2 regions of the Salipaludibacillus sp. HK11 genome follow, and region 2 is predicted to be linked to the other one. Evidence: a T-box and tRNA genes for the amino acid it is inferred to sense, from the RefSeq annotation. Region 2 holds a T-box; the other holds one or more tRNA genes.
What was found. The T-box of region 2 lies ahead of serS (serine--tRNA ligase). A T-box ahead of a tRNA ligase gene usually reads a tRNA of that ligase, here a tRNA-Ser.
Positions count from the first base shown of each region.

Region 1: it has a tRNA-Ser gene. The T-box ahead of serS (serine--tRNA ligase) is inferred to sense a tRNA for this amino acid. The anticodon was not compared.

Region 1 covers NZ_CP181045.1:5,142,118-5,146,524, reverse strand. The annotation lists gene ACM26V_RS24465 (MFS transporter) at 1-424, opposite strand, end outside; gene ACM26V_RS24460 (superoxide dismutase) at 817-1,425, opposite strand; gene ACM26V_RS24455 (iron-sulfur cluster biosynthesis family protein) at 1,674-2,024, opposite strand; tRNA gene ACM26V_RS24450 (tRNA-Ser) at 2,185-2,277, opposite strand; tRNA gene ACM26V_RS24445 (tRNA-Ile) at 2,294-2,370, opposite strand; tRNA gene ACM26V_RS24440 (tRNA-Met) at 2,393-2,469, opposite strand; gene ACM26V_RS24435 (Na/Pi cotransporter family protein) at 2,608-4,206, opposite strand.
Region 2 covers NZ_CP181045.1:3,794,642-3,799,048, reverse strand. The annotation lists gene ACM26V_RS17815 (YeeE/YedE family protein) at 1-654, shown strand, start outside; gene serS (serine--tRNA ligase) at 813-2,090, opposite strand; T-box leader at 2,193-2,421, opposite strand; gene pdxT (pyridoxal 5'-phosphate synthase glutaminase subunit PdxT) at 2,465-3,049, opposite strand; gene pdxS (pyridoxal 5'-phosphate synthase lyase subunit PdxS) at 3,114-4,001, opposite strand; gene ACM26V_RS17795 (D-alanyl-D-alanine carboxypeptidase family protein) at 4,171-4,407, opposite strand, start outside.

The DNA.
Region 1 (4,407 bases), 1.3 Mb from region 2:
AGTCCCTTGTTTCAGGTTCTGTTATTTCAAATGTTAATACGTTGAAAGACAGCCAATAAAATCCATATCCTATACCCAACAATATTCCTAATAATATAATGTATTTACCAGCTGACTCTCCAAGCGTCAGTACTGTCAAATAAAATATTGACAAAAATATTACACCAAGACGAAGAACAATTACCCTGTCAATTTTTTTTGCCCACATTCCGGCAAGAATAAAAGTCAAAGGTTGCATGATGACAATAAACAGATTGTAAATAGCCAACTTCATAAAATCCTCTGATTGCTTCCATAAATAAACGTTAACAAATGTATTCGACAAGGCAATACTTAACGCATATAGCCCACCAATAACTAATAGTAATTCAATATCTCTATTTAATTCTATATCTCCTACCAAAGCTTTAACCCATTTTCCCATCCAACCAACGCTCCTTTTACTCACACTCAATCTAGTTTGTCACTAGAACAAAAGGATATTCCATTAATTCTTCCATTAGGAGAGAAGTCTCAGCAAATACTTCAAATTGGAAGAAGTGGATATTTTTATTGTGATTTAATGAGCAAGTTAGGAGGGGAGTTTTTTTAAAAGAAGATAAGGTATGCGCTATTCAGCATATCTTCTTTCGCTAGCTTCCTAAGTAAGTTTATGCTTTCTTTCCTAGATTACTTGATTATGATTTTTCTGTAACCACATTAATCAAGGTTCTTATATCAAAATATGTATTTTAATATTCTTTAGCGGTTCTTTCAATTTTACTTATCAACAAAAGTGCCACAAAACCAAATTGGTTTTGTGGCACAATAAAATTATTATTTTGCTGCTGCGTAACGTTTAGCAACTTCATCCCAGTTAATTACATTGAAAAAAGCATCAACATAATCAGGACGCTTATTTTGGTACTTTAAATAGTAAGCATGCTCCCAAACATCTACACCTAGAATACCAGTCTTACCTTCCATAATTGGAGTATCTTGGTTTGGTGTGCTTGTTACTTCAAGCTCCCCGTTATTTACTGCTAGCCATGCCCAACCAGAACCGAATCGAGTTAGAGCAGCATTTTTAAATTCTTCTTTAAATTTGTCAAAGCTACCAAAAGTTTTATCAATAGCTGCGGCTAGTTCACCTGTTGGTGATCCGCCACCGTCTGGAGACATGATTTCCCAAAATAATGTGTGGTTAAAGTGACCTCCACCATTATTGCGTACAGGACCTCGAACGCTCTCAGGTAAACCATCTAGGTTCGTTAATAATTCTTCTAAACTTTTCCCCTCAAGATCACTATGACCTTCAAGAGCACCGTTCAGCTTCGTTATATACGTGTTATGGTGCTTACCATGATGAATTTTCATTGTCTCTTCATCAATGTGTGGTGCTAATGCGTCGTGTGCGTATGGTAGTTCGGGTAAAGAAAATGACATTCATATCTCCTCCTTGATTAATTGTATGTAGGAATTGATGTTTCTCTTATAACAAGAAAATCATCCCACAAAGACACTACCTTTTCCAACATGAGAAATGGGTTATCCTTTTATACTTTTTACATTATCAAATATTCCCTTTGCTTACAAACGATAAACCTCCAATTTCAAAAGAAAGATAGATAATTTCATTTATTCTGATAATCCATTTAAAAAGTTAGGAAAAACTATTTTAATCTATTGTCGTATTACACTTCTGTTTTTTGTAATGGATTAAACGTCATTCTTGGGTTGATCATTTGATTTGGACTTTTTAATTGGAGCATATTTGCTGAGTCTGAAAAATCAATTATTAATTCATTATCATAAACCCATTCTACCCTCTTTTGAATTGCAACTCGAAACGGTTTTGGTTCAGTCTCTATTAATAATTCTTCGCCTGTAAGCTTGTCTTCAGTGATTTCAACAAGATTACTTACTCCGTTAACGACACACCCGCAACCATCAGTATCATATTGTAAAACTAAAATATGACTATTAGTATCTGAAGCTTGCTCTATTATTATTTGTTTAGCCGTATCTGTTATTTTAATTTTCACTTAACACCCTCCTAACGAGATCATTTCTTATAATTATGATGGCTCTCACCAATATAAACAAATTAATTGCTTAAAGAAAATATAAAACGAATAACTGCTACTTAAAATATCAATAAAAAAACTCACTAGCATAAATGCCAATGAGTGGTTAATTGTTAAATGGAGGAGGAAGAGGGATTCGAACCCCCGCGGGCTTTGACACCCCTGTTGGTTTTCAAGACCAATCCCTTCAGCCAGACTTGGGTATTCCTCCTTATTAACTTTAAAAATGGTGGACCCTGTAGGACTCGAACCTACGACCGGACGGTTATGAGCCGTCAGCTCTAACCAACTGAGCTAAGGGTCCTTAAAGAGAACATGATTTATCATGGTAGCGGCGGAGGGGATCGAACCCCCGACCTCACGGGTATGAACCGTACGCTCTAGCCAGCTGAGCTACACCGCCATTAATTTGTTTGGTTAATCAGACAATGAACATCTTACCATGAATAAATAAATTATGTCAATACATTATTTTAGTATTAAATATTAACGCGCTTAAGAGGAAAAAATCTCACTCCAACACATTAATATGGTAATGATATTATTCTTCATCTAGTACTGCCTCTGCAATATTAACTGAATGGTCTCCAATTCTTTCTAAATTACTTATCATATCAACGAATACTATCCCAGCAGAAGCTTCACAGTTCCCCTCATTTAATCTCATAATATGTTTTTTTCGAAGTTGACGCTCCATTTTGTCGATCCGATCTTCCTTGATAACGACTGATCGAGCTGCAAGAATATCGCCATTTTCTAATGCTTTTTCGGCTTCTTCTAATGTTTCTATCGTTAATGCAAACATTTCTCGCAAGTCTTGCATAGCTAACTCTGACATTTTCACTTTGTTTGTTATTTGATACTCAGTCAATTCGATAACATTTTCCATATGATCACCAACACGTTCAATATCTCTGACAGTATCCATCAACATTGAATGTAACCTAGAATCTTCTGCTGTTAGTGAGTTTGTCGAAATTTTCACTAGGTAGTCGGTAATTTTTCTATCAAGGTTATTCACTGCATCTTCAAATTGGTAAGCTAATTCTGCATGTCGCTTATGTTTTGTTTCAACAAATTGTGATGCTTCAACAAGACCTTGCCTGGACAGTTCTGCCATTCGCAACGTTTCTTTTTTGGCTTGACCTAAAGCAATCGAAGAAGATTGCGAAATCAAAACCGGATCTAAGTGTTGCGCTTTGTACCCAATAACCGTTTCAGTACCAGGGATAAACTTTGTAACTACAACCGCCAATAGCGCGACAAAAGGTAGCTGTATTAGCACATTGGACACGTTAAAAATCCCGTGAGCAACAGCAATTGTCATCTCTGGATTTAGAGACATTCGCTCCTGTAAGTAGACCATCATGGAAATGTAAGGGTGAATTACTACCAACACGATGGCTGTGCCAATTAAATTAAAAATAACATGGGATAAAGCAGCCCTTTTTGCAGCAATAGAAGCTCCTAACGAAGCCAATACAGCTGTAATAGTCGTACCAATGTTATCTCCAAATAATACTGGCAATGCCGCATCTAAACCAATTGTACCTTGAGCGAATAATTGCTGCAATAATCCAATTGCTGCTGTTGAACTTTGTACACTTACAGTAAAAATAACACCTATTACAACTCCAAGAATAGGATTTTCACTCATGCTAACTGTCAAGTCAGCGAAAGCTTGTAGATCTCTTAAAGGACGAAGGCCATCCCCCATTAAATTTAGACCATAGAAGAGTGCTCCAAAACCAAAAAACACTTGCCCAAAATTATTTGCTTTTTTATTTTTCAAGAAGAAAATCAAAAAAGTCCCTATCGCGATAATAGGTAAAGCATAATCTGAAATTTTCAATCCGATTATAAACGCGGTAACAGTTGTTCCAATATTAGCCCCCATAATAACACCTATAGATTGACGGAGTGTCATGAAACCTGCATTAACTAGCCCTATAGCAAGAACCGTGGTGCCAGTGCTTGTCTGTAATAGAATAGTAACTACGAGACCTGCTATCACACCCATAACGGGGTTACTCGTAAACTTATCTAATATATCTCTTAACTTATCTCCTGCAACTTTTTGAAGACCATCACCTAAATATTTAATTCCAAATAAAAAGATGGCAAGTCCACCAATAAACATGAACAATAGGTCTCTTAACTCTAATTCCAAAACCTCATCCCCCAGCTTTCGTCATTATTCTCTTATATGTATCACCGTTCTTCATCGTACTTTGTTATTATTAATTATTTGTTAATGAATTGTAAAGATTGTGTTAAGTTTCTAACTATATCTACATATTTACATTATATTAGATTTTTTTTGCAAAATCCTCCATTATTA
Region 2 (4,407 bases):
CCTCTTGGTTATTCTGGAGCTTCGGTGTTGCAAAACTCTGTCTTCGCTTTCATTGCTTTTGGGAGCTATTTGTACAAAAAAAAGAAAAGACCACCTGCGCTGCCATCTATGCCTTCAGGTACAAATTGGAGGCAAATTCTTTTTGGGTTCTGGCCTCTATGGATCGGTGCCTTAATCCTTGCAGCTTTGAATGCCCTCACACTCCTTATTCGTGGAGAACCATGGGTACTTACCGCCGCATTTAGTCTTTGGGGCTCAAAAATCGCGATGTTCTTCGGCCTTGATGTTAATACGTGGGGTTACTGGGGAGCACAAGAAGACTTTCAGTCGCTTCACTCATCAGTATTTGAGAGTTCTACTAGTGTCCTGAACTTCGGAGTCATCATTGGTACATTTATCACCCTTACTCTTGGTGGTTTGATCCGCTTTGCGAAAATTTCTTTTCGCATCTGCCTGATTGCACTAATAGGTGGTACCTTGATGGGCTACGGGGCTACACTTGCATTTGGTGCAAACGTTGGTGCTTATTTTAGTGGTATAGCTTCATTCAGTCTTCATGCATGGATATGGGCTATCTTTGCCATTACTGGTGTTTATGTTGCTTATTACCTTGAAAAAAGATTTGATTTTAGACGCGTTCAATCAAAAAATTAAAATCACTTTTTTTATAAATCTGTGTAAAAGAAAGACAGCTTTGTGAAAAATACTGTGCTTCGGATTTTTCAACTCTTCCAATCGGTGACCAATACATTTAATTTTTGTAGCTAAACGGAAATAAAACCCCTTCACAAAGACGAAGGGGCTACTAATTTCTATTTTTTAATTGTATCTTTTCCGCCCATATATGGACGAAGTACTTCAGGTATTTCAATAGAACCATCTTCTTGTTGATAGTTTTCTAAGATAGCTGCAACCGTACGTCCAATCGCAAGACCAGATCCATTAAGAGTATGAACATACTCAGCTTTTGCTTTTATATCTCGTTTAAATCGAATATTTGCACGCCTTGCCTGAAAAGATTCAAAGTTACTACAAGAAGAAATTTCTCGATACGTTCCGTTACTCGGGATCCAAACTTCTATATCATATTTTTTCGCAGCAGTGAAACCTAAATCTCCTGTGCACATATTCAAGACACGATACGGTAATTTAAGAAGTTGGAGAACTTTTTCCGCCTGTGACGTTAATAGTTCCAACTGTTCATAAGAGTCTTCAGGTTTTACGAAGCGGACAAGCTCAACTTTATTAAACTGGTGCTGACGGATCAGTCCTCTTGTATCACGACCAGCAGATCCCGCTTCAGAACGGAAACAAGCACTATAAGCCGTATAAGCCTTTGGTAAGTCTTCAATCGGCATAATCTCATCTCGGTGCATGTTCGTCACTGGTACTTCGGCAGTAGGAATAAGAAAATAATCTTCTTCATGTATTTTAAATGCATCCTCTTCAAATTTAGGTAACTGCCCCGTACCTGTCATACTGTCACGGTTGACTATGTACGGTGGCATCACTTCCATATATCCATGTTTGTCTTCGTGCAAATCCATCATAAAGTTTATTAATGCCCGTTCCAATCGAGCACCCAGCCCTTTATAAAATACAAAACGGCTTCCTGTAACTTTAGATGCTCGTTCGAAATCCAAGATATCAAGCTCTGTGGCGAGATCCCAATGTGCTTTTTCTTGAAAAGAAAAGCTTCGGATATCTCCCCATGTACGTACTTCTTCGTTATCTTCTTCATCAGCACCAACAGGAGCACTTTCATGAGGGATATTCGGGATTGTTAATAAAAGATGATTCAATTCTTCATCAACTTCTCGCAAACTCTCATCAAGTTTCTTAATTGCTCCAGACACTTGCTGCATCTCTTCAATAACAGAACTTGCATCCTTTTTCTCTCGCTTCATCTGAGATATTTCCTGGGAAACCTTATTACGACGGCTTTTTAACTCTTCTACTTCTTGAATCGTTTCCCTACGTTTTTCGTCTAACGCCCCGAACTGGTCTAGAGCTGAAATATCCTCATTACGTTCCGCTAACTTCCCTTTAACTTCATCAAATTGATTTCGTAACAATTTTACATCTAACATCTAATAAACCTCCTTTAGGTTTTGGAAAAAATAACTAGAAAAAGCATAATAATAGGAGTCTTGGTCCTACATATAAAAAAACTCCCGTCCCTGAATGAGTCATTCAGGGACGAGAGTTACCCGCGTTGCCACCCTGGTTAAAATGAGCCAACATTCTCTCATTTCCACCTTATTCTTATTAACGGTTAAGATCCGAACCAGTCTACTTTACATTCCGAGTTCAACTGATTTGCTCAAGGATGGATTCACGAGTCGTTTCCACCAGTTTACAGCAGCCACTGGCTCTCTAAAGAAAACAATTATCGATACTAGTTCCTATCTTCGCAAAAATATTAAAATTTGTATTCTTAACATACCGAATTTTTTATAAAAAATCAAGCATGTAATGCTGGCTCTCGAACCATTTTCACAAAATATTGATGCATTCGGTAATCATCTGTTAATTCAGGGTGAAATGAGCAAGCTAAAAATGGTCCTTGCTGGGCTGCAACAATATCTCCATCATACGTAGCTAATACGTCTACAGATGGACCAACCTTATTGATAATTGGCGCACGTATAAATACTGCCTCTATATCTTCACCAATCCGGTTCATATTTAATCGTGCTTCAAAACTTTCCCGCTGACGGCCAAAGGCATTTCGTTCGACTGTCATATCCATCACGGATAAATGCGGTTCTGTTTGTCCAACGATTTCGTTAGCCATTAAGATTGCACCAGCGCATGTCCCAAAAACTGGTTTACCGTTTTTAGCAAACGCCTTTAACGGTTCAAAAAATCCATATAGATTAATTAACCGGCGCATCGTTGTACTTTCTCCACCCGGAAAAACAAGACCATCTATATGATCTAACTGCTCCGCTTTTTTTACGATTGTTACATGGACATCAGGCGCTTGTAATGCTTTTACATGCTCTCTTACGGCGCCTTGTAACGCCAACACACCAATGTTGATCATGATGTCTCACCTCTTTCGTCAAACCATTCTTATTGGGTCATTTATCGGAAGAAAAACTTAAAATTTACCATCCACGCTCTTGCATACGATCCTTTTGTTCAATGGAAGATATTTCAATACCTTTCATCGCTGGTCCTAAATTTTTAGATAGCTTAGCAATCAAGTCATAGTCTTGATAGTGTGTTGTTGCTTCAACAATTGCTTTCGCAAACTTCCCTGGATTTTCTGACTTAAAAATACCTGATCCTACAAAGACACCATCAGAACCTAATTGCATCATTAAGGCAGCATCTGCTGGAGTTGCGATCCCACCTGCGGCGAAGTTTACAACTGGTAGTCGACCGTTTCGCTTAATATCAAGCAATACTTCGTAAGGCGCTCCTAAATTCTTTGCTTCAGTCATAAGCTCGTCCTCAGACATGCTAATAACTTTATTAATTTGTCCTTGGATAAGTCGCTGATGACGAACCGCTTCAACAATATTTCCAGTCCCTGGTTCACCTTTCGTACGAAGCATAGAAGCCCCTTCACCGATACGACGAGTCGCTTCTCCAAGGTCTTTAGCACCACAAACAAAAGGTACTGTATAGTCACGCTTGTTCAAGTGGTACACTTCATCTGCTGGAGTTAATACTTCACTCTCATCAATGTAATCGACACCAAGCGATTCTAAAATACGAGCTTCAACGATATGACCAATACGTGCTTTGGCCATGACTGGGATCGACACAGCATTTTGGACTTCCTCGACAATTGATGGATCAGCCATACGGGCTACTCCACCTTCTGCGCGAATATCGGATGGTACACGTTCAAGTGCCATAACCGCTACAGCACCAGCCTCTTCAGCAATTTTTGCTTGCTCTGCGTTCACCACATCCATGATGACGCCACCTTTTTGCATTTCTGCCATACCTCTTTTTACGCGATCCGTTCCTACATGTTTTTCCATGATGATGATCCCCCTTTATTTATTACGCTTTATTTTGGTAGATAAAGATGTTTTTCATACCAAAGCATTCATACAATCCATTATAACGAAAAAACCTATTCGATTGGTAGGAATTTATCCATTAAATTCAGAAATAGTTTTAAAAGATGTATTTTTACTTATCTAATCCTTAAAACCAACCACGAACTGTCTCAGCAACACTCGTCCAAATGCCAGAGAAGAAGTCACCAATTCCTTTCATCGTTAATGAAAACCAACCCGCTCTCTCTACTTCACCTGTCGTAACGATATCTATAGAAGTAACTCGATCGTCTTGTCCAGGTAAATATGATATCTCGTTGTCTCCATCATAATCAATCACAAGTTGACCGACAACCATTCCAGGCTCAATCGGGGCTTCTAACTC